One region of the Mangrovibacter sp. MFB070 genome, then DNA from elsewhere that is predicted to be linked to it. Evidence: predicted binding sites of a transcription regulator. Region 1 holds the regulator's gene; each other region holds the start of a gene.
What was found. The regulator CRP, encoded in region 1, controls carbon source genes, mostly activating them, when cyclic AMP is high. The targets are predictions, from matches to a motif close to ATGTGANNNNNNTCACAT.
Positions count from the first base shown of each region.

Region 2: the regulator CRP is predicted to act here: its motif matches at 3,098-3,115, upstream of DT73_RS08485 (PTS mannitol transporter subunit IICBA).
Region 3: the regulator CRP is predicted to act here: its motif matches at 2,823-2,840, upstream of udp (uridine phosphorylase).
Region 4: the regulator CRP is predicted to act here: its motif matches at 3,376-3,393, upstream of cytR (DNA-binding transcriptional regulator CytR).

Region 1 covers NZ_JJMI01000028.1:14,854-20,913, forward strand. Annotated here, with positions in the region: gene DT73_RS15470 (NUDIX domain-containing protein) at 170-889, shown strand; gene DT73_RS15475 (hydrolase) at 1,004-2,020, shown strand; gene DT73_RS15480 (YheU family protein) at 2,022-2,240, shown strand; gene DT73_RS15485 (phosphoribulokinase) at 2,341-3,216, shown strand; gene DT73_RS15490 (OsmC family protein) at 3,269-3,673, opposite strand; gene crp (cAMP-activated global transcriptional regulator CRP) at 3,971-4,603, shown strand; gene pstS (phosphate ABC transporter substrate-binding protein PstS) at 4,814-5,851, shown strand; gene DT73_RS15505 (aspartate aminotransferase family protein) at 5,971-6,060, opposite strand, start outside.
Region 2 covers NZ_JJMI01000020.1:21,173-27,232, reverse strand. Annotated here, with positions in the region: gene selB (selenocysteine-specific translation elongation factor) at 1-705, opposite strand, end outside; gene selA (L-seryl-tRNA(Sec) selenium transferase) at 702-2,093, opposite strand; gene DT73_RS08490 (glutathione S-transferase) at 2,166-2,774, opposite strand; gene DT73_RS08485 (PTS mannitol transporter subunit IICBA) at 3,300-5,225, shown strand; gene mtlD (mannitol-1-phosphate 5-dehydrogenase) at 5,496-6,060, shown strand, end outside.
Region 3 covers NZ_JJMI01000051.1:61,449-67,508, forward strand. Annotated here, with positions in the region: gene metE (5-methyltetrahydropteroyltriglutamate--homocysteine S-methyltransferase) at 1-1,777, shown strand, start outside; gene DT73_RS22440 (dienelactone hydrolase family protein) at 1,884-2,711, opposite strand; gene udp (uridine phosphorylase) at 2,963-3,724, shown strand; gene rmuC (DNA recombination protein RmuC) at 3,911-5,299, shown strand; gene ubiE (bifunctional demethylmenaquinone methyltransferase/2-methoxy-6-polyprenyl-1,4-benzoquinol methylase UbiE) at 5,412-6,060, shown strand, end outside.
Region 4 covers NZ_JJMI01000052.1:99,006-105,065, reverse strand. Annotated here, with positions in the region: gene metJ (met regulon transcriptional regulator MetJ) at 275-592, shown strand; gene rpmE (50S ribosomal protein L31) at 669-881, opposite strand; gene priA (primosomal protein N') at 1,086-3,281, shown strand; gene cytR (DNA-binding transcriptional regulator CytR) at 3,432-4,466, shown strand; gene ftsN (cell division protein FtsN) at 4,554-5,531, shown strand; gene hslV (ATP-dependent protease subunit HslV) at 5,668-6,060, shown strand, end outside.

The DNA.
Region 1 (6,060 bases):
AGACAGTTATAATATTGTCCTAAAGACATTTTATTGCAAGCAAAAAATTGTCCCTATGACACAATTAACAATTAATGCATTGATTAATATAAGAAAAAAAACATACCCACTCCACAGCAGCACCATGTAAAATGTGACTTTGAGACAGTTATTATTGCCAGGAGTGAAGGTGGAGAGCGAAGAGCAGTACCTGAAAAATTATGACGCCAGTCGTTTCCCCTCGCCTATCGTCACGGTAGACAGCGTGCTATTCACTCTGCATGAAAAACAACTCTGTGTATTACTGGTGAAACGTAATCAGCACCCTTTTCTGGGGCTGTGGGGGCTGCCTGGCGGTTTTATTGATTTGCACAAAGATGATTCCACACAAGCAACAGCTGCGCGCAAACTGGCAGAAAAAACAGGCATTTCTCCTTCGTGGCTGGAACAACTGGAAACCTTCTCCGGGCCGAACCGTGACCCAAGGGGCTGGAGCATCACCGCAACCTGGTTTGCACTCATCGCCTGGGAGGCCTGCCAGCCACATATTGCAACAGTAAGTGATGTTCAGTGGTGTCCGGTAGCAAATCTGGAAAGCAAAGCACTGGCTTTTGACCACGCCGCAATCATTGCCGCGGCCTTGCAGCGCCTGCGGCAAAAAACGATGTACTCCCTGTTACCAGTCTATTGCCTGCCAGAAACATTTACCCAAACGCAGTTGCAGGAAGCCACCGAAGCCATTCTTGGGCAACCAGTGCAGCGTAAAAGCCTGATCCGCCGCTTTGAAGCGTCAGGAATGTTTGAAGATACCGGGCAAAGTGTTGCCACTGGGGCCCGAAAAGCGCGGTTGTGGCGGCGTAAACCCAACATCCCGGTTCACTTGTTTTCGCGCAATCTGCTGGCAGATTGAACATGAGTTGGTTATTTTTACATCAATGCCGTGAAATACATAAACGTGACGCATGACTCACGGTATAGTAGCCAGTAATTAGCGCGATAATGAATTGATACCTGTTTTACAACTATGACCCAGATTACCCCCGTCGATGCCAGTGAAGAAAACAACAGTCAGAGGGATTTTCACCCTATGCCTGGGCTTTCTAACCCGCATTTACAAACGATGCTGCCCCGTCTCATTCGCCGGCGCCTGCACTTCAACCCTTTTTGGCAGCGGCTGGAGCTTCCGGACGACGATTTCGTCGATCTTGCATGGAGTGAAGACCCACAACAGGCTCTGCATAAACCCCGGCTGGTGGTATTTCATGGCCTTGAGGGCAGCCTGTACAGCCCCTATGCCCACGGTATGATAGAAGCAGCGCAAGCACAGGGCTGGTTGGGTGTCGTAATGCATTTTCGTGGCTGTAGCGGAACACCCAATCGCCAAAAGCGGATTTATCACTCCGGTGACACTGGTGATGCCAGTTACTTTCTTAACTGGCTGAACCTGCGTTATGGTTCAGCACCCACAGCAGCGGTAGGTTACTCACTGGGCGGAAACATGCTGGCCTGCCTGCTGGCAGAACAAGGTAACCAGTGCACACTGGATGCAGCAGTTATTGTCTCAGCCCCCTTTATGCTGGAGCAGTGTTGTTACCATATGGAGCGGGGTTTTTCTCGTATTTATCAACGCTACCTGTTGAACTTACTGAAAGCGAATGCCAGCCGGAAACTGGCTGTGTACCCGGGTTCACTCCCTGTCGATTTACCCCGGTTACGCAAAGTAAAACGAATCAGAGAATTTGATGATTTAATTACTTCCCGTATTCACGGTTTTGACGACGCACTGGATTACTATCGCCAGTGTAGCGCCATGCCCCATCTGCCGAATATCGCGGTAAATACACTGATTATTCACGCAAAGGATGATCCCTTTATGGATCATCATGTCATACCAGACAGCACTCTACTTCCGTCAAATATTGAATACCAACTCACCGATCATGGTGGTCATGTCGGGTTTATCGGTGGTAGCGTCGCTCGCCCGGAAATGTGGCTTGAAAAGCGCATCCCCAGTTGGTTAACCCGTTATCTAAGTAATTAAAATGATCATTCCCTGGCAACAGATAGCACCCGATACGCTTGATAACCTGATTGAGTCCTTTGTATTACGTGAAGGTACCGATTATGGCGCGCAGGAGCGCTCACTTGCTCAAAAAGTGGCGGATGTAAAACGGCAACTGAAACAGGGTGATGCTGTTCTGGTCTGGTCTGAATTGCATGAAACGGTGAATATCATGCCCCGCACCCAATTTAAGGGCTGATTCACAGGCGTCACACACAGTATTGGCATCCACCACTATACTGCTTTAACCTGCAGTACTGTGCGTTTCACATTGCCTCTTACTGATGGAGTGGTTGTTTATGTCAGCCAAGCACCCTGTTATTGCGGTTACCGGTTCCAGTGGAGCCGGTACCACGACAACCAGCATTGCCTTTCGTAAAATATTTAATCAGCTTAATCTGCGGGCTGCCGAAGTTGAAGGTGACAGCTTTCACCGCTATACCCGCCCGGAAATGGATATGGCAATACGTAAAGCCCGCGACCTTGGCCGCCATATCAGTTATTTCGGGCCAGATGCCAACGACTTTGCCTTGCTGGAGCGCACATTCAGGCAATACGGCGAGCAGGGTAACGGCCAGTCTCGCAAATATCTGCACACTTACGATGAAGCCGTTCCCTGGAATCAGGTGCCTGGTACCTTTACCCCCTGGCAACCGCTGCCTGAACCCACAGATGTATTGTTTTATGAAGGGCTGCACGGCGGCGTGGTAACTCAGGAGTGTGATGTCGCTCAACACGTTGATCTCCTGGTCGGCGTGGTACCTATCGTTAACCTCGAGTGGATTCAAAAGCTGGTAAGGGACACCAGTGAACGCGGCCATTCCCGGGAAGCCGTGATGGATTCAGTGGTGCGCTCAATGGAAGATTACATCAATTACATTACACCCCAGTTTTCACGTACTCACCTTAACTTCCAGCGAGTGCCTACCGTGGATACGTCCAACCCCTTTGCAGCCAAAGCGATTCCTTCTCTGGATGAAAGTTTTGTCGTTATTCATTTCCGCGGGCTGGAAGATATCGATTTCCCATGGCTTTTGGCAATGCTGCAAGGGTCATTTATTTCTCATATCAATACACTAGTTGTCCCGGGTGGGAAGATGGGCCTGGCGATGGAGTTAATCATGACGCCACTGGTCAAACGCCTGGCTGAAGGGAAAAAAATCGCGGGGGCCTGATACAGGCACAGAACGGGCGGGCGCTGCAAAGTACAGCCCCCGCCATGAAAACTTAGCCTTCAACCACTTCCCATGAGTGCGTGATGGTGGCTGCTTTGCCAAGCATTAACGCAACAGAGCAATATTTTTCCGCAGACAAATCCACCGCGCGAGCCACGGCATTATCTTTCAGATCTTTCCCTGTAACGATGAAGTGCAAATTGATAGTGGTAAACAAACGCGGCGCTTCTTCCCGGCGTTCAGATGTCAGTTTGACCTCACAATCAGTCACATTATGGCGGCCTTTTTGTAAAATAGAGACAACATCAATGGCACTGCATCCACCGGCAGCCATTAGCACCATTTCCATTGGACTTGGCGCTTTATCACCGGAGTTACCATCCATCAGGACCTGGTGGCCTGAGGCGGATTCACCCAAAAATGTTAAACCTTCAACCCATTTAACTCGCGCCTGCATACTCATTACTCCCAACTAAAGTGTTATCGCAACAGATTACGCGGCATTAACAAAACAGGCAATGGAAGGCGACACAGGTCATGCTGAAACGAGACAATAGAAGACACTTCAGGAAACCTGTGCTAAAACAAACAAGATGTAACAGACTGACAGTGACGTCATACCTGTTACAGAGGAAAAAGCGATTACAGACCAAACGACTCATGGCTCGCTTCAGGAATGGGGCGATTTAATGTTGTAACGCCAACAGGGCCCTACCCTGTCTTTGAGCAAGTTTATAATAGAGGATAACCGCGCATGGTGCTTGGCAAACCCCAAACAGACCCGACTCTCGAATGGTTCTTGTCACATTGCCACATTCATAAGTATCCATCCAAGAGCACCCTGATCCATCAGGGCGAGAAAGCAGAAACGCTGTATTACATCGTAAAAGGCTCTGTGGCCGTGCTTATCAAGGATGAAGAAGGCAAGGAGATGATCCTTTCTTATCTTAATCAAGGCGATTTTATTGGCGAACTGGGGCTGTTTGAAGAAGGCCAGGAGCGTAGCGCCTGGGTTCGTGCAAAAACAGCCTGTGAAGTAGCCGAAATTTCATACAAAAAATTTCGCCAGTTGATCCAGGTAAACCCGGACATTCTGATGCGCCTTTCATCCCAGATGGCACGTCGTTTACAGGTCACTTCTGAAAAAGTAGGGAACCTGGCATTCCTTGATGTAACCGGCCGAATTGCACAGACTTTGCTTAACCTGGCGAAACAACCTGATGCAATGACCCACCCGGATGGCATGCAAATCAAAATTACCCGTCAGGAAATTGGCCAAATTGTTGGCTGTTCCCGTGAAACTGTGGGCCGTATTTTAAAAATGCTGGAAGATCAAAACCTGATTTCCGCTCACGGTAAAACCATTGTGGTATACGGTACTCGTTAATTTTACTGTATTTCATCACACATTGAGGCACGCTCCAGAGCGTGCCTTTTTGTTTTGCTCAACCCAATATCCCTTCGGCTTTACCGAACAAATTCTGAAAATTGTTCACGAATGACACAAAACTGTCACAAATTCGCCTTATTCTTCCCGGGTACTGAAAACACAGCGATTAAAAAATTATTTTTGATCTAACCTTTTCCGGGAGAAATTATGGCAATGCTTAGCTCTTCAGCCCGTCTTGTAATCGCCGCTCTGACTCTGTCCACCACAACTGCATTTGCAGCCACTAACCTGACAGGTGCCGGTGGTACGTTCCCAGCGCCGGTTTATGCAAAATGGGCTGCAGAATATCAGCAGAAAACAGGTTCTCAGGTAAACTACCAGGGAATTGGTTCTTCAGGTGGTATCAAACAAATCATTGCAAAAACCGTCGATTTTGGTGCATCTGATGCGCCAATGAGCGATGCTGATCTGGAAAAAAATGGCTTGTTCCAGTTCCCGACCGTGATTGGTGGCGTGGTTCTGGCCGTTAATATCCCGGGTATTAAATCAGGTGAACTGACTCTGGATGGCAAAACACTGGGTGATATCTACCTGGGTAAAATCAAGAAATGGAATGACCCGGCAATCACTAAGCTGAACCCGAATGCCAAATTGCCGGATACCAACATCAATGTGGTTCGCCGTGCAGACGGTTCAGGCACCTCTTTCGTCTTCACCAGCTACCTGTCCAAAGTAAGCCCGGACTGGGCAAGCCAGGTTGGTAAAGGCACCACCGTTAAATGGCCAACTGGCCTGGGCGGCAAAGGGAACGATGGCGTGGCTGCATTCGTACAGCGTCTGCCGGGTTCTATTGGTTATGTTGAATATGCCTACGCAAAACAGAACAACCTGACCTGGACTAAGTTGTTTGATGCTGACGGTAAAGCAATCGAGCCGACCCAAAAAAGCTTCAGTAACAGCGCAAAAGAAGCCGACTGGAGTAAAACCTTTGCTCAGGACCTGACTTATCAGAAAGGTGCAGATGCATGGCCAATCTCTTCTACTACTTTTATCCTGGTCTACAAAAAGCAGGAAAATGCAGAGAAAGGTGCCGAAGTGCTGAAGTTCTTTGACTGGGCTTACAAAAATGGCAACGCTATCGCTGGTAACCTGGATTACGCTCCACTGCCTGCAAGCGTTACTGAACAGATTCGTGCTGCATGGAAAGCCAATGTAAAAGACAGTTCAGGTAAAGCCCTGTACTAATCTTGATGAATGGAACACTCTGCTTCAAAAGTAAAAAGCCGGGGTTACCCGGCTTTTTATTGCTGTCCTTGAACCCCGGCACCATCAGTTAAGTGCATACAGAGAGTGCATGAGTGCAGTTACAGCCCTTTAACCACCGCTTTTATTGCATCGGCAAAACGAGCCATACCCTCTTCAATATCTTTATAATCAATAACCAAAGACGGAGC
Region 2 (6,060 bases), on a different contig from region 1:
CTGCCCGGCAGTAGCCTGTTGTACTGGCTGGTTTTGCGCATGCAGCCCACGTACACGCATGGGTTTATCTGCACCTGCCAGCCACAACGTATCACCAACCTGTACCGTGCCCGACAGCGCAGTGCCCGTTACCACCAGGCCAGCACCTTTAACGGTAAACGCCCGGTCGATGGCCAGGCGAAAGCGCCAGGCCGTGCGGTGAGACTGTTCTTCACAAGCCAGTAAATGCTCGCGTAATGCATCAATACCAGTGCCATCAGATACTGAAGTGACAAAAAATTGTGCTTCATGCCAGCCGTAAGCCAGCAACAAGTGGTGCACACTTTCACGCACATCTTCAATACGCTCAGCACTTACCCGGTCTGATTTCGTCAGCACTACAGTTAAACCGGGCTGCCCGGTCAGTTGTAAAATCGCCAGGTGCTCCCGGGTTTGCGCCATAACGCCATCATCGCAGGCGACCACCAGCAAGGCATGGTCGATACCGCCCACACCTGCCAGCATATTCGCCAGGAACTTTTCGTGCCCCGGCACATCAATAAACCCAATCACGCGGCCATCGGGTTGCGGCCAGTAGGCAAAACCCAGGTCGATTGTCATGCCGCGCTGTTTTTCTTCAGGCAGACGGTCTGCATTCACCCCGGTCAACGCCTGAATCAGCGAGGTTTTCCCATGGTCGACATGGCCCGCAGTGGCAATAATCATTGCAGTAACATCTCCAGTAATCCTGCTTCATCTTCCAGGCAACGTAAATCCAGCCACAGCCCGCCACCAGCAATGCGCCCAATTACCGGCACCGGTAACCCACGCCAACGCGCAGCCAGTGCTTCCAGCTCACTACCCTGCCCGGAAACCGGGGTGAAAGTCAGTGCGGCACTGGGCAGGGAATCTACTGGCAAAGCACCACTCCCGGGCTGAGACAGGCAAGGCTGTACCGCCACAGTAAACTCAGGGCTGTAATGAGCCGCCAGTGCAGGCAGCAGGCGCTGCGCTTGCTCATGAATCGCCGCCGCGTCACGGTGCAGCAAACGCAGGGTAGGTAAATTCTCGAACAACGTTTCGGGTTGCAGATACAAACGCAGGGTGGCTTCCAGAGCGGCAAGCGTCATTTTATCGGCACGCAAGGCGCGTTTAAGCGGGTGTTGCTGGATTTTTGTAATCAGTTCTTTCTTGCCGACAATAATCCCGGCCTGTGGTCCGCCGAGCAGTTTATCGCCTGAGAAGCTCACCAGGCTAACCCCATCGGCAATCAGTTGCTGCGGCATCGGCTCTGGCGGTAAACCACAGGTACGCATATCCACCAGCGAACCACTGCCAAGATCAGTGACCACCGGAATGCCGTACGCTTGAGCTTCCGCCACCAGTTGCGCTTCGCTGACACTGGCAGTAAAGCCCATCACCTGGTAGTTACTGGTGTGCACTTTCATTAATAATGCGGTGTTTTCTGTCACAGCCTGGCGGTAATCCTTGCTGTGGGTACGGTTGGTTGTCCCCACTTCCACCAACTGGCATCCAGCCTGGCGCATAACGTCGGGGATACGGAAAGCCCCGCCGATTTCGACCAACTCCCCACGAGACACCACCACTTCTTTCCCTGCGGCGGTCGCCGCCAGCATAAGTAGCACCGCAGCGGCATTGTTATTGACCACACAGGCATCTTCCGCGCCAGTGAGCTGGCAGAGCAAACCGGCCACCGCCTGGTCCCGGTGCCCGCGGCCCGCGCCATCCAGGCTGTACTCCAGCGTCACCGGGTAGCGCATGGCATCACACACGGCATGTACTGCCGCTTCGGCCTGTAATGCGCGCCCCAGGTTGGTGTGCAGCACAGTGCCTGTCAGGTTAAATACGCGGCGAATAGCAGGCTGGCCTGCCTGCTCAAGGTATTGCGCTACGGCAGTGGACCAATTTTGTGCCCAGGCAGGTAACACCTGCTCCTGAAGAATGAATTGCCGGGCCTGCTGTACCCGTTCACGCAGTGCATTCACCACTTGCGTGTGCCCAAACCGCTCCACCAACGGAATAATCTGCGGGTCATGCAGTAAGCGGTCAATAGCCGGAATCTGGCTGAATAACTGACGGAGATCCTGAGTCATAGTGTGTTCAGTGCCATTGAAAAGACAAAAGTAAAGTGTACCGGGGGATTTCCCCGGTTTCCTGAGTGGAGATCAAGCGACGCGCGGTTCTGTGCGGGCAAAACTGTCACGCTGAAAGAGTTGCTCTACCAATTTAACCAGATGCGGGCGGTCCACACACCAGCCGGGGGCGATACGGCGAAAATTCAGGTAGCCCATCGCACAACCCACAGCAATAGTGGCAACATCCAGTTGTTGCGTATTGAATGCCCCGTTTTTGGCGGCTTCATCCAGTGCATCTAACCCACGCAGTATTTTTTCCCGCTGTCGCACCAGTTCGCTTTCCAGTTGGTGTGCTGCCGGGCGCTGCTGTTCACGAAAAGAGAGAATAGCGGCATCCATGACGCCATCGGCCAGTGCTTCGAGCTGGCGCACCTGCAAAGCCGCATACGGGTCTGATGGAATGCAGGCTGGCACGCCTTGAGTCAGCTCCAAAAAAGAGGCAATAACCGGTGAGTCAAACCAGCAGGCACCATCATCGGCAATCAGAACCGGTACTTTCCCCAATGGGTTAGACTGCGCAACATGGTTATTTTCATTCCACGGCGAGTCATTAACAAAGTCGAAGGCAATGCCTTTTTCCAGCAACAGCACCGATATTTTACGAACAAAAGGGCTTGTGTAACTCCCGACCAGTTTCATGCGCAGAACCCTCATCAGTGAATGAGCATTGTGAAATGCCAGTACATCATGAAAAGTGAGCGTTATCTCAAATCATACGCTATTCCCCTGCAGCACGGCATGCCCTGCAGAAAAAATTTAACATGTAATTTACTTTCACCCAGTTCCGCGAGGCCATACCACGAGGTTGCTATTGATCACAATCAGGAAAAACCGCAAAAAATAGATTGTGATCAATATCACAAAATACAAACAAACAACGCGTGTTAAAACGTGATTAACATCACATTTACATGCCGGCTTTGCGTATTTTTACCGCATTGTGTTTTTTTTACACTGATTTTTTGTGATCAAGATCACTTAACACCCCCATGCACACCAGTGAAAATAGTGATATTGATCACACAAATATCCGGTGACTGGACAGATTCGCGGTTAAGTGCCAGATTCGCGTCACTGAATCAATTCGGCGCTTACCTCTGCCGACACAGTTAACAATAAAACCCGGGTTGAATCCCAGCGCGTAAACAGAAGAAGGGGTGTTCTATGTCATCCGATATCAAGATCAAGGTGCAAAGCTTTGGTCGTTTTCTCAGCAATATGGTAATGCCGAACATTGGCGCATTTATCGCCTGGGGTATTATCACTGCGTTGTTCATTCCGACAGGCTGGCTGCCTAACGAAACTATGGCAAAACTGGTAGGGCCGATGATCTCCTACCTGCTGCCATTGTTGATTGGTTACACCGGTGGCCGTTTGGTGGGCAATGAGCGTGGTGGTGTGGTGGGTGCAATTACCACCATGGGCGTGATTGTTGGCGCCGATATTCCGATGTTCCTTGGTGCAATGATTGCCGGCCCGTTGGGCGGTTACTGCATTAAAAAATTCGATGGTTTCGTAGACGGTAAGATTCGTTCCGGCTTCGAAATGCTGGTGAACAACTTCTCTGCCGGTATCATTGGTATGTTACTGGCAATGCTGGCGTTCCTCGGCATTGGCCCGGCGGTTGAAGTGCTGTCTAAAGTGCTGGCTGCTGGCGTTAACTTCATGGTCGTGCACGACATGCTGCCGCTGGCGTCCATCTTTGTTGAACCGGCAAAAATCCTGTTCCTCAACAACGCCATCAACCACGGTATCTTCTCACCGTTGGGTATCCAGCAATCTCATGAAATCGGGAAATCTATCTTCTTCCTGATTGAAGCCAACCCGGGCCCGGGTATGGGTATCCTGCTGGCGTACATGTTCTTCGGCCGTGGTAGTGCCAAACAGTCTGCTGGCGGTGCTGCTATCATCCACTTCCTGGGTGGTATCCACGAAATTTATTTCCCGTATGTTCTGATGAACCCGCGTCTGCTGCTGGCTGTTATCCTCGGTGGTATGACTGGCGTGTTCACACTGACCGTGCTGCACGGCGGCCTGGTTTCTCCGGCATCTCCGGGTTCCATTCTGGCTGTACTGGCAATGACGCCGAAAGGCACATACTTCGCTAACATTGCTGCGATTTTCGCCGCCATGGCAGTTTCCTTCGTGATTGCTTCTATTCTGCTGAAAACCAGCAAAGTGAAAGAAGAAGACGACCTGGAAGCAGCAACTGCACGTATGCAGGATATGAAAGCACAGTCCAAAGGTGCTGGCGCGCCGCTGGCTGTAGGTGCAGGCCTGAGCAACGACCTGAGCCATGTGCGCAAAATCATTGTTGCCTGTGACGCCGGTATGGGTTCCAGCGCAATGGGCGCGGGCGTGTTGCGTAAGAAAGTGCAGAATGCCGGTCTGAACCATATTTCTGTAACCAACTGCGCAATCAACAGCCTGCCAGACGATGTGGATATTGTGATTACGCACCGCGACCTGACAGAGCGCGCTATGCGCCAGGCTCCTCAGGCACAGCATATTTCACTGACCAACTTCCTGGACAGCAGCCTGTATGCCAACCTCACTGACCGTTTGCTGGAATCCCAGCACCTGAGTGAGAAAGAAACCAAAGTGATGCACAGCCTGGAAGACAGCTTCACCTCCAGTGAAGAAGGTCTGTTCCGCCTGGGTGCAGACAACGTGTTCCTTGGCCGCAAAGCTGCCACCAAAGAAGAAGCCATTCGCTTTGCCGGTGAACAACTGGTGAAAGGGGGCTATGTCCAGCCAGAGTACGTTGAAGCCATGCTGGAGCGTGAAAAACTGACCCCGACTTATCTGGGTGAGTCTATTGCAGTACCGCACGGTACAGTAGAAGCCAAAGACCGCGTTTTGAAAACCGGCGTGGTGTTCTGCCAGTATCCGGAAGGCGTGCGTTTTGGTGAAGAAGAAGATGATATCGCCCGTCTGGTTATCGGTATTGCTGCCCGCAATAACGAGCACATTCAGGTTATCACCAGCCTTACCAACGCACTGGATGATGAGAGTGTGATTGAGCGCCTTGCTGCCACCACCAGTGTTCAGGAAGTACTGGACCTGCTGTCTGGCAAACAGGCTGCGTAATACTCGTATGCGGTGGTTCGCCGCCGCATACAGTACGCATCGCGCAACAGCCAACACCAGGTAAACGCGCAACAGATGCACCGCTGGCTATGGCACACCCCTTCGCCAGCACAAAGCAACATAATAGCCTGAAGTGGCGTTACGCTACGGTGGCAATAAAAAACGTATCTCCCCTCTCCTTTACAGGAGAGGGTTACGGTGAGGCGATGCCTGACTCACGTAACTCACCTTAGCCCTCTTCGGGAGCCATAATTTAGAGAAGGTTTACACATGAAAGCATTACATTTCGGCGCAGGTAATATCGGTCGTGGCTTTATCGGCAAACTTCTGGCAGATGCCGGTATCAGCCTGACATTCGCAGATGTTAACCAGGTAGTACTGGATGCATTAAACGCACGCCACAGCTACCAGGTGCATGTTGTTGGCGAACAAAAGCAAATCGATACCGTTACCGGTGTGGATGCCGTCAGTAGCATCGGTGACGATGTAGTGAAACTGATTGCCAGTGTGGACCTGGTAACTACCGCGGTAGGCCCACAAATTTTGGAGCGTATCGCACCAGCTATTGCTAAAGGCCTGGTGTTACGTAAAACCCAGGGTAACGATACCCCACTCAACATTATTGCCTGTGAAAACATGGTGCGCGGCACCACGCAGCTGAAAGGCCATGTGTTCAATGCACTGGGTGGCGAGGACAAAGCCTGGGTAGAAAGCCACATCGGCTTTGTTGACTCTGCCGTGGACCGTATTGTTCCCCCTTCCGAAGCCACCAATGACCCACTGGAAGTCACTGTTGAAACCTTCAGCGAATGGATTGTGGACAAAACCCAGTTCG
Region 3 (6,060 bases), on a different contig from region 1:
GCCAGTCACTTATCTTTGGTTGGGTAAAGTTAAAGGTGAGGCTTTTGACCGCTTGTCTTTGCTTAAGGACATTCTACCGGTTTATCAACAAGTTCTGGATGAACTGGCAAAGCGTGGCATTGAATGGGTACAAATTGACGAACCCGCTCTGGTCCTGCAATTGCCAAAGGCGTGGCTGGAGGTATTTAAACCGGCTTACGAGGCGCTGAATGGCCGGGTCAAATTACTGCTGACTACCTATTTTGAAGGTATCACCCCTAACCTCGAGACTATCACTGCATTACCTGTACAAGGGTTGCATGTCGATTTGGTTCACGGCCATGATGGTGTGACTGAATTACACCGCAAACTACCACCAGACTGGTTATTGTCTGCCGGTGTTATCAACGGGCGTAACGTCTGGCGTGCTGACTTAACACAAAAATACCAGCAACTTAAAGGTATTGCTGGCCAGCGCCCGCTATGGGTTGCCTCTTCTTGTTCTTTACTGCACAGCCCCATTGACCTGCGTGTTGAAACCCGCCTTGATGACGAAGTGAAAAGTTGGTTTGCCTTCGCAGTACAAAAATGTGAAGAGCTGGCGTTACTTGCTCATGCGCTGAATAGTGCTGATACCCGTAATCTGGTTGAATGGAGTGCCCCGATTCAGGCCCGGTCTGATTCTCGCCGTGTGCATAACCAGGCTGTTGCTGAGCGGCTTGCAGCCATTGGTGAACGAGACAGCCAGCGAGCAAGCGCGTACGCAAAACGCGCTCAATTGCAGCGTGCGCACTTTAATTTGCCTGCCTGGCCGACCACCACAATAGGTTCATTCCCGCAGACTAAAGAGATTCGCGGCCTGCGCCTGGATTTCAAACAGGGGCGTTTGGATGCGGGCAATTACCGCACCAGTATCGCTGAGCATATCCGCCAGGCGGTGCAGGAGCAGGAACGCCTGGGGCTGGACGTGCTGGTGCACGGTGAGGCAGAACGTAATGATATGGTTGAGTATTTTGGTGAGCATCTTGATGGTTTTGCTTTCACCCAAAACGGGTGGGTACAAAGTTATGGTTCGCGCTGTGTGAAACCGCCTGTTGTGACTGGCGATGTCAGCCGCCCGGCACCCATTACAGTTGAGTGGGCTAAATATGCCCAGTCATTAACAGATAAACCGATGAAAGGCATGTTGACCGGCCCGGTGACGATTTTATGTTGGTCATTCCCTCGCGAAGATGTCAGCCGCGAAACCATTGCGAAACAGATTGCCCTGGCACTGCGCGATGAAGTGGCAGACCTGGAAGCAGCAGGTATTGGCATTATCCAGATAGATGAGCCCGCGTTGCGTGAAGGTCTACCGCTACGCCAGAGTGACTGGCAGGATTATTTGGCATGGGCCGTGGAAGCATTCCGCCTGAATGCTGCGGTTGCTAAAGACGAAACACAGATTCATACCCATATGTGTTACTGCGAATTTAATGACATCATGGATTCCATTGCGGCACTGGATGCTGATGTTATTACTATCGAAACATCACGCTCTGATATGGAACTGCTGGAATCCTTTGAAGAGTTTGAATACCCGAACGAAATTGGGCCTGGTGTCTATGACATTCACTCACCCAATGTGCCTGATGTTGCCTGGATAGAAAACCTGCTGAAGAAAGCCGCCTGTTATATTCCGGCTGAGCGGTTGTGGGTAAACCCGGATTGCGGGCTGAAAACGCGGGGCTGGCAAGAAACCCGCGCAGCACTGGCAAATATGGTTGAGGCTGCCCGTAACCTGCGCCAGTCCTGTTAATCAATCCGTTTAAATGTGGCCTGCAATGAGTAGCCGGTAATGAGTAACCAGCAATGAAAAAGGAAAGGCTTTTGGCCTTTCCTTGTTTTTTTATAACGTTAGCTGCCTATTTTGCGCCTTTATCATATGCCGTGAACCAGGCGAGCATTCTTTCCCAGCCATCCTGCGCTGACGCCTGGTGGTAGCTGGGACGGTAGTCAGCGTTAAATGCGTGCCCCGCTTCCGGGTAAACCACGATTTCTGCTTTCGCATTTGCCGCGCGCAATGCCTGGCGCATGGTTTCTACACTGTCGAGCGGGATGCCGTCATCTTTGCCGCCATACAAGCCCAAAACAGGAGCGCTAAGGTTTGCAGTAACATCAACCGGGTGTTGAGGTGATGTCAGCGTGTGTGCGCCAACCAGGCGGCCATACCAGGCCACAGCAGCTTTAAGCTGGGGGTTATGTGCGGCATACAGCCAGCTAATACGACCGCCCCAACAAAAACCAGTAACAAACAAACGGTGCAGATCACCATGGTGTTTACCGGCCCAGCTAGCCACATGATCAAGGTCGGCCAGCACCTGAGCATCGGGTACTTTGCTCACCAGATCGCGGAGTAATGCGCTGATCTCATCGTATTCATTCGGGCACCCCTGGCGGAAATAGAGTTCCGGAGCTACGGCCAGATACCCCTGGTGCGCCAGACGCCTGCATACATCTTTTATATGTTCATGCACGCCGAAGATCTCTTGCACCACAATGACAACGGGCAAAGGAGCGGCTACTTCCTGTGGCCTTGCATACCAGGCTGGCATGTTTTCACCCTGGGTTGCTATGGTCGTTTCGCCTGTGTGTAACCCCTCATCGCTGGTATGAATGACGGTTGATGTTACCGGGGATACCGCAGGTGCGAATTGGTTATTGGCAGGCGTGGTTGTCTTTTTTTCTGTCATAGCAATCTCCATGTGAATAGCGCATAAACTTAACTATAGCTGCACAAGGGTGGGCTGGCAGTGTACAAAAAGTGTAATTAAAACAAATTTCTTAACTGGTCCGATTACAATTTGTGATTCATATCACAATTTATAAGCAACATAATGTAATCTTGAAGTTTTAAGGTGATTACTGTCACTTTTTAAAGCCAGATACTTCAGTAGAGTACAGTTTTACTTCACCCGAACATTGACTCAAAGAGGAGTGATTTATGTCCAGGTCTGATGTGTTTCATCTTGGGCTTACCAAAGCGGATTTACAGGGCGCAACACTGGCGATTGTTCCGGGCGATCCTGAGCGGGTGGAAAAAATAGCCGCATTAATGGATAACCCGGTAAAACTGGCCGCACACCGTGAATTTACGTCATGGAGAGCGGAGTTAGCCGGGAAATCGGTCATTGTTTGCTCCACCGGCATTGGTGGCCCGTCTACCTCGATTGCTGTTGAAGAGTTAGCTCAACTGGGTATTCGTACCTTCCTGCGTGTAGGGACCACTGGTGCCATTCAGCCGCATATCAATGTTGGCGATGTCCTGGTCACAACGGCATCTGTGCGCCTTGATGGCGCGAGCCTGCATTTTGCACCGATGGAGTACCCGGCGGTGGCGGATTTTGCCTGCACTACTGCATTAGTAGAAGCAGCCAAAGCTGTTGGTGCTACCACTCATATTGGGGTGACTGCATCGTCTGATACTTTTTACCCAGGCCAGGAACGCTATGACACGTTTTCCGGGCGCGTTGTCAGCCGCTTTAAAGGCTCTATGGAAGAGTGGCAACAAATGGGTGTCATGAACTACGAAATGGAATCTGCGACGCTGCTGACTATGTGTGCCAGCCAGGGTTTACGCGCCGGGATGGTTGCTGGTGTCATTGTTAACCGCACCCAGCAAGAAATCCCCAACGCGGAAACCATGAAACAAACGGAAAGCCATGCGGTGAAAATCGTGGTAGAGGCTGCGCGTCGCCTGCTCTGATTATTGCCAATACCCCAGCGGGGGACCCTCCGCTGGTTTATCTCATGCTCTCTTGTTCCTCCCTCCTGAACGGCGAAAAAACAGCCAAATTACCTCAAGATAGCCATCCTGCACCATAAAGCCTTTTAATCTGGACATTTATACAGCAAAATTTTAGCAGACTCAGATTTTCAGGTGGGAGGGAGTGTGGCATTTACCTGGTTTTTCCTTGCGGGCGGATTAGCCGTAGGCGGCTTAACGGGCTGGTTGCTTGCCAGTTTGCGCGCAGCACGGCATATGGCAGAAGAACAGGCCGCGCATCGTGATGTGTATGGTGAACTTATGGCAACCCGCCAGCAACTGGTGCAAAGCCAGCACTGGCAAGAAGAATACGAACAACTGAATCAGGAGTTGCGTAATCAACTGGATATTAACCGTATTCAGGAAGCAGACCTGCGGGAAATGGCCACCCGGCTGGAAGAAAACCGTTTACATACGGAAGATAAAAACCGGCAGATGATCAACAGTGAACAACGCCTGAGTGAACAGTTTGAAAACCTGGCTAACCGCATTTTTTCTCAAAGCCACCAACGTATGGATGAGCAGAACCGCCAGAGTTTGTCGGGCCTGCTGGCACCTTTGCGGGAACAACTGGACGGCTTTCGTCGCCAGGTGCAGGAGAATTTTGGAACAGAGGCACGTGAGCGGCATACCCTGACCCACGAAATTCGGCAACTACAGCAGCTCAATGCGAAGATGACGCAAGAGGCAGTCAACCTTACCCGTGCGCTGAAAGGTGATAATAAAACTCAGGGGAACTGGGGAGAAGTGGTTCTGGCTCGTGTTCTGGAAGCTTCCGGTTTGCGGGAAGGGGCCGAATATGAAACCCAGGTCAGTGTCACATTAGATAACCACAGCCGTATGCAGCCCGATGTGATTGTGCGCCTGCCACAAAATAAAGATGTGGTAATAGACGCCAAAATGACGCTGGTGGCCTATGAGCGCTATTTTAATGCCGATGACGATGTGACCCGTGAAGCGGCACTTAGTGAACATATTGCGGCAATACGTAACCATATTCGCCTGCTGGGCCGTAAAGATTATCAACAACTTCCCGGTTTACGCTCGCTGGATTATGTGCTGATGTTTATTCCGGTGGAGCCCGCTTTTTTATTGGCAATAGACCGCCAGCCAGAGCTGATTAGCGAAGCTTTGCGCAATAATATTATGCTGGTCAGCCCGACAACGCTGTTGGTGGCACTGCGCACGATAGCGAACCTGTGGCGCTACGAGCATCAAAGCCGTAATGCCCAACAAATCGCTGAGCGTGCAAGCCGGTTGTATGACAAAATGCGCCTCTTTGTTGATGATATGATGGCAATAGGGCAAAGCCTTAACAAAGCCCAGGACAATTATCACCAGGCAATGAAAAAATTAGCTCATGGGCGCGGGAATTTGCTGGTTCAGGCAGATTCATTCCGTGAGTTAGGGGTAGAGATCAAGCGTGAGATAAATCCTGAACTAACAGAACAGGCACGCCAGGAAGATACTGATGCCAGTGTGGCATCACGGCAGGATACGCCACTACCGCCCTGACAGGCGCAATAACAATCGTTCGGTGGTATTTTGCCACCGGGTTTGAGACTTAGAGCAATATTGCGCAATCTGTTACACTTCACACTCTTTTTTAGGATGGGCAGGCACTAAGATGGCTGATGAATCTGATTCAAAAGATACTACGCATTTCGGTTATCGCACCGTAGCGACAGAACAAAAGGCGGATATGGTCGCGCAGGTTTTTCATTCGGTGGCGTCAAAGTACGACCTGATGAACGATCTGATGTCCTTTGGTATTCATCGCATATGGAAGCGCTTCACTATTGACTGCAGTGGTGTACGGCGTGGGCAGTGTGTGCTCGATTTAGCGGGTGGTACTGGCGACCTGGCTGCCAAATTCTCGCGGCTGGTGGGCGAAAGCGGCAAAGTGGTGCTGGCAGATATTAATGACTCCATGTTGAAAATGGGGCGTGAGAAGCTGCGTAACCTCGGCATTGTCGGTAATGTTGAGTATGTTCAGGCCAACGCTGAAGCGCTGCCATTCCCGGACAATACCTTTGACTGCATTACCATCTCTTTTGGGTTGCGTAATGTGACAGATAAAGACAAAGCGTTGCGCTCAATGTTTCGCGTTCTGAAACCCGGTGGTCGGTTGCTGGTGCTGGAGTTTTCTAAACCCATTCTGAAACCGCTCAGTAAGGCTTATGACGCGTACTCTTTCCATGTCCTGCCGCGGATTGGCGAATTGGTTGCTCATGATTCGGAAAGTTACCGCTACCTGGCTGAGTCGATTCGCATGC
Region 4 (6,060 bases), on a different contig from region 1:
ACCTGAACCGGCAGGCGCGTAATACAGTAATCAGAAGACAGCCAACAGAGTAAACAGAGTTAACATAGACGTCAATACATCTGGACATCTAAACTTCTTTGCGTATAGATTGAGCAGAGCGCCAATAACCGTTAAACTTATACGCTTAAGATCCGCAACACAGCAACGCTGTCTAAAAATGTGCGAATCTGTGTACGGTAAAAATTTACTTTAATGGTCAGTTCCCGCAAGGGGTTGGGCCTTTTTTAATGACTGAGAGGACTAAAGGTATCTCATGGCTGAATGGAGCGGCGAATATATCAGCCCATACGCTGAGCACGGTAAGAAGAGTGAACAAGTAAAGAAAATTACGGTTTCCATTCCTCTGAAAGTGTTAAAGATCCTCACTGACGAACGTACTCGTCGCCAGGTAAATAACCTGCGCCACGCAACGAACAGTGAATTGCTGTGTGAAGCATTTCTCCACGCATTTACCGGGCAGCCGTTACCAGACGACGATGACCTGCGTAAAGAGCGAAGTGATGAAATTCCGGAACATGCAAAAGTAATTATGCGTGAGCTGGGAATAGACCCGGATACGTGGGAATATTAATCCGGTGCAGCGTTATCATCAGATAACAGATGCAAAAAAGGCGCCTCTCGGCGCCTTTTTTGTGGCAAGCAAAATCTTACTTGCTGCCCGGAATGCTGAAACGTTTGTTGAAACGTTCAACACGACCGCCGGTATCAACAACACGTTGTTTACCAGTGAAGAACGGGTGGCATTTACCACATACGTCCAGGTTCAGGTCGTGACCCACGGTAGAATGGGTTTTGATGACGTTACCGCAAGAACAAGTTGCAGTAATTTCTACATAATTCGGGTGAATATCTTTTTTCATGGAAAACCTCAGGTCTAAGGCCGCGTCGCTCTTCCAGCCCTAACGCCAGACACCACGCGAAGTTGATAGTAATGTTTTTGAGTGCGAAATTGCACATCAAAGGCGGCGAATCATACAGAAATTAACCAGGGTATGCAAACTGATCCGCACACAACCGCAGCCACAGTGTACACTAGGCTGCCTTTTTTTGCTTTGGAAGCGCTGATGCCCGTTGCCCACGTTGCTTTGCCCGTTCCGCTAAACCGCACTTTTGACTATGCCGTACCTGAAAATATGGTGCTGGTAGCAGGCTGCCGTGTCACCGTGCCTTTCGGAACGCAAAAACGCACAGGTATTGTGGTCAGTATTGATGACTTCAGCGAACTCCCTCTGGCAGACCTGAAAACTGTGCAAGAAGCACTGGACAGCGCACCGCTTTACTCAGCATCTTTATGGCGTTTACTCCAGTGGGCCGCTAACTACTACCACCACCCGATTGGTGAAGTGCTGTTCCACGCCTTACCCATTCCATTACGCCAGGGTAAACCTGCTCTGTTGTCGCCGCAAAGTTACTGGTTTGCTACCGAACAAGGCATGGCAACGGACCTGAATGGGTTAAAACGTGCGCCAAAGCAACAGCAAGCGCTGGCGGCTCTTCGCCAGGGCCCGGTGCTGCGCCAACAAACGACAGAACTTGACCTGAACGATTCCGCTCTCCAGTCATTGCGCCGTAAAGGGCTGTGTGACATTCGCCAGGAAGAGCCAGCAAGTTCGCCATGGCAAAACACATTCACACTTGCTCAGGAACGCCTGCGGTTGAATACCGAGCAGGCAATGGCGGTTGGGGCAATTCACGGTGACGATGACCATTTTACTGCCTGGCTACTGGCGGGTATAACCGGCTCCGGGAAGACAGAAGTCTACCTGAGCGTGCTGGAAAACGTGTTGGCACGAGGCAAACAGGCGCTGGTACTGGTGCCAGAGATTGGGCTTACACCACAAACCATCGCCCGTTTTCGCGAACGATTTAATGCTCCGGTAGATGTGCTGCATTCAGGGCTGAATGACAGTGAGCGGTTAGCCACGTGGATCAAAGCCAGCCGGGGTGACTCCGCGATTGTGATTGGTACGCGTTCAGCGTTGTTTACCCCATTTCGCAACCTGGGCGTTATCGTTATTGATGAAGAGCATGACAGCTCCTATAAGCAACAGGAAGGTTGGCGTTACCACGCCCGTGATCTTGCCGTGTGGCGTGCCCACAGTGAAGACATTCCCATTGTGCTTGGGTCTGCCACGCCTTCGCTGGAAACACTGTATAACGTCCAGCAACGCAAATATCGCCAACTTAAACTGACCCGGCGGGCAGGAAATGCTCGCCCGGCAATGCAACACGTTCTGGATCTGAAAGGCCAGTCACTTCAGGCTGGTTTATCTCCGGCACTGATTAACCGCATGCGCCAGCACCTTGAAGCGGATAACCAGGTGATTTTATTCCTGAACCGGCGCGGATATGCACCGGCTTTGCTGTGCCATGATTGTGGCTGGATTGCTGAATGCCAGCGGTGTGATCACTATTACACCGTTCATCAACGTCAGCGGCACCTGCGCTGCCACCATTGCGACAGCCAGCGGCCGATTCCTCACCAATGCCCGGGGTGTGGTTCAACCCACCTGGTACCCGTCGGCACGGGCACAGAACAACTGGAAGAAAGCCTTGCTCCGTTTTTTCCTTCAGTGCCCATTTCCCGCATTGACCGCGACACCACCAGCCGTAAAGGCGCACTGGAAAAACACCTTGAGGCGGTTCACCGTGGAGGGAAGAGGATCCTGATTGGTACCCAAATGCTGGCTAAAGGGCACCACTTTCCCGATGTCACCCTGGTCGCCTTGCTTGATGTCGATGGTGCATTATTTTCAGCTGATTTCCGCGCCGCAGAACGCTTCGCTCAACTGTACACTCAGGTATCAGGGCGAGCCGGGCGGGCGGGCAAACAAGGCGAAGTTATTTTACAAACTCACCATCCCGACCACCCCTTACTACAAATTTTGCTCGCAAAAGGTTATGACGCATTTGCCAGCCAGGCGCTGGCTGAGCGGCAAAAAGTCATGTTGCCCCCCTGGAGCAGCCATGTGCTTATTCGCGCTGAAGACCACAACAACCAGCATGCTCCGGTCTTCTTACAGCAATTGCGCAACCTGCTTCAGGCAAGCCCGGCGGCAGACCAACAACTGTGGTTGCTCGGCCCGGTTCCGGCTCTGCAACCCAAACGTGGTGGTCGATTCCGTTGGCAGCTCTTGCTGCAACACCCTTCACGCGCCCGTCTTCAACAAGTATTGGCAACTGCACTGGTTCTGGTTAACACCCTGCCCGGGGCGAAAAAAGTAAAATGGATGCTGGACGTCGATCCGATTGAAGGCTAATTCGCCAGAAGAATGCGAGGATGCTCCGAAAAACGACACAGATCACACTTCAAATGAAAGAGTTGTAACAACTTGCTGCGATTATCTGATAAAAATGTGAACAGCATCAGATAAAATGCATCATTTGCGGTTTCGGACGAGGAGAGCACGTTGAAGGCGAACAAAAAAGTCGTGGCGCCCACGATGAAAGATGTGGCAGAAAAAGCAGAAGTGTCCACAGCAACAGTCTCTCGCGCATTAATGAACCCCGAGAAAGTTTCACAGGCAACACGCACTCGGGTTGAACAGGCCGCTATTGAGCTGGGTTATCTGCCACATGCTCTGAACCGCAGCGCCAAACGCAACGACTCCCGCACCCTGCTGGTCATTGTGCCGGATATTTGCGATCCCTTTTTCAGTGAAATTCTGCGCGGTATCGAAACCACTGCGGCACAGCATGGCTACCTGGTGTTAATTGGCGACTGCGCCCACCAAAACCAGCAAGAAAAAAACTTTATTGACCTCATCATCAGTAAACAAATCGATGGCATGCTACTGCTCGGCTCCCAACTGCCTTTCGATGCCAGCCGCGAAGAGCAACGCAACCTGCCGCCAATGGTGATGGCGAACGAATTCGCACCTGAGCTGGAACTACCAACAGTTCACATCGACAACCTGACTGCGGCTTTTAATGCTGTCGCCTGGTTGTTACAGCAAGGTCATACTCATATTGCCTGTATTGCCGGCCCCGAAGAGATGCCGCTCTCACACTACCGCTTGCAAGGGTATATTCAGGCCCTGAGGCGCAATGGCATCACGGTAGACTCAAACTATATTGTACGCGGCGATTTTAGCTATGAAGCCGGGGCGAGTGCGCTTGAGCAATTGCAACGCCTGCCTGTTCCGCCCACCGCCATATTTTGCCACAGTGATGTCATGGCGCTGGGTGCGCTTTCATGGGCAAAACGCCACGGCCTGCGCGTACCACAGGACCTGTCTATTATGGGTTTCGACGATATTGCATTATCACGCTTTTGCGACCCGCCACTCACCACCATGGCGCAGCCCCGCTTCAAGATTGGCGAGGAAGCGATGCTGCTGCTTCTGGAACAGTTGAATGGGAACACCATCAGCCCGGGCTCCCGTTTGCTTGACTGCGATCTGGTCATCAGGGAATCGACTGGTCCGGCAAAAACAGGGATTTAACGCTTTCGGAATCCTTAATCTGGTCAAACTCCCGCCCCTTAAGTAACATGGCGGACTGATAAATACGATATTCACAGCGAAACGATAGTGGCACAACGAGATTACGTACGTCGTGGGCAATCGACGCCGGCACGGCGGAAAAAAGGAAATTCCCGCAAAAAGCAGGCTCAGGGGTCTGCACTCTCTCCAGTGATGGTTGCCGTTGCGGCTGCTGTTCTGGTGGCTTTTGTTGGCGGGCTTTACTTTATTACCCATCATAAAAAAGAAGAAAGTGAGGCGCGAAGCGGGCAAAGCATTCCTGGCAATGGTCTGCCGCCGAAGCCCGAAGAGCGGTGGCGCTATATTAAAGAGTTGGAAAATCGCCAGCCAGGCATCCGCACGCCTACAGAACCCTCTTCAGGAGGGGAAATCAAGAATGCTGACCAGCTAACCAATGAGCAACGCCAGTTACTGGAGCAAATGCAGGCAGATATGCGCCAGCAGCCCACACAACTGAGTGAAGTGCCCTGGAATGAACAAACGCCAGAACAACGCCAGCAAACATTGCAGCGTCAACGCCAGGCCGCCGCGGCACAACAACAGGCACAGCCTTCGGGTGCGTCATCCCGCGCGGCGGCGACTCAGTCTCAGCCTTCAACAACGCGTAATACACAAACTTATTCGCACTCTTCCCCTGTGCGGGCACCCACATCAGCCTCACCTTATGAAGACCTGATGCAAACGCCTGCGCATACATCCCAAAGGGAACAGACGCGGAGTACCACTGCAACCCGAACCGAACAGCCTGCGCCTGTCACACAGGTACAGGAGCCGGCCAAAACTGCAGAGAAAAAAGATGAGCGTCGCTGGATGATACAATGTGGCTCATTCCGCGGGTCAGACCAGGCCGAAACTGTGCGTGCGCAGTTAGCATTTGAAGGTTTTTCTTCACATATTACCGTGAATAATGGCTGGAACCGGGTAGTCATTGGCCCGTTGAAAGGGAAAGAGAATGCTGACTCCACTATCAGCCGGTTGAAGATTTCCGGCCACACAAACTGCATCCGTATCGCATCCGGGGGTTGAAACCCCCAATTTTCCCCCCATCTATAATTTCATTCTCTTCCGGGCATTTTTTGGTGAGCTGTAGTACTGGCAGCAAATAGTACAGGCAAACCCGGCCCGGAATACCCTCATTCAGCTATCCACAAGGGGTCTGCTCGTGACAACAATAGTAAGTGTACGCCGCAACGGCCATGTAGTAATCGGTGGCGATGGTCAGGCCACGCTGGGCAATACCGTAATGAAAGGTAACGTCAAAAAAGTACGTCGCCTCTACAATGACAAAGTCATTGCGGGTTTTGCTGGCGGAACAGCAGATGCCTTTACCTTGTTTGAACTGTTCGAACGCAAACTGGAAATGCACCAGGGTCACCTGGTCAAAGCCGCGGTTGAACTGGCCAAAGACTGGCGTACTGACCGTATGCTGCGCCGCCTGGAAGCGCTACTGGCTGTAGCGGATGAAAATGCCTCACTCATCATTAGTGGCAATGGCGACGTTATCCAGCCCGAAAATGACCTGATTGCGATTGGTTCTGGTGGCCCTTATGCCCAG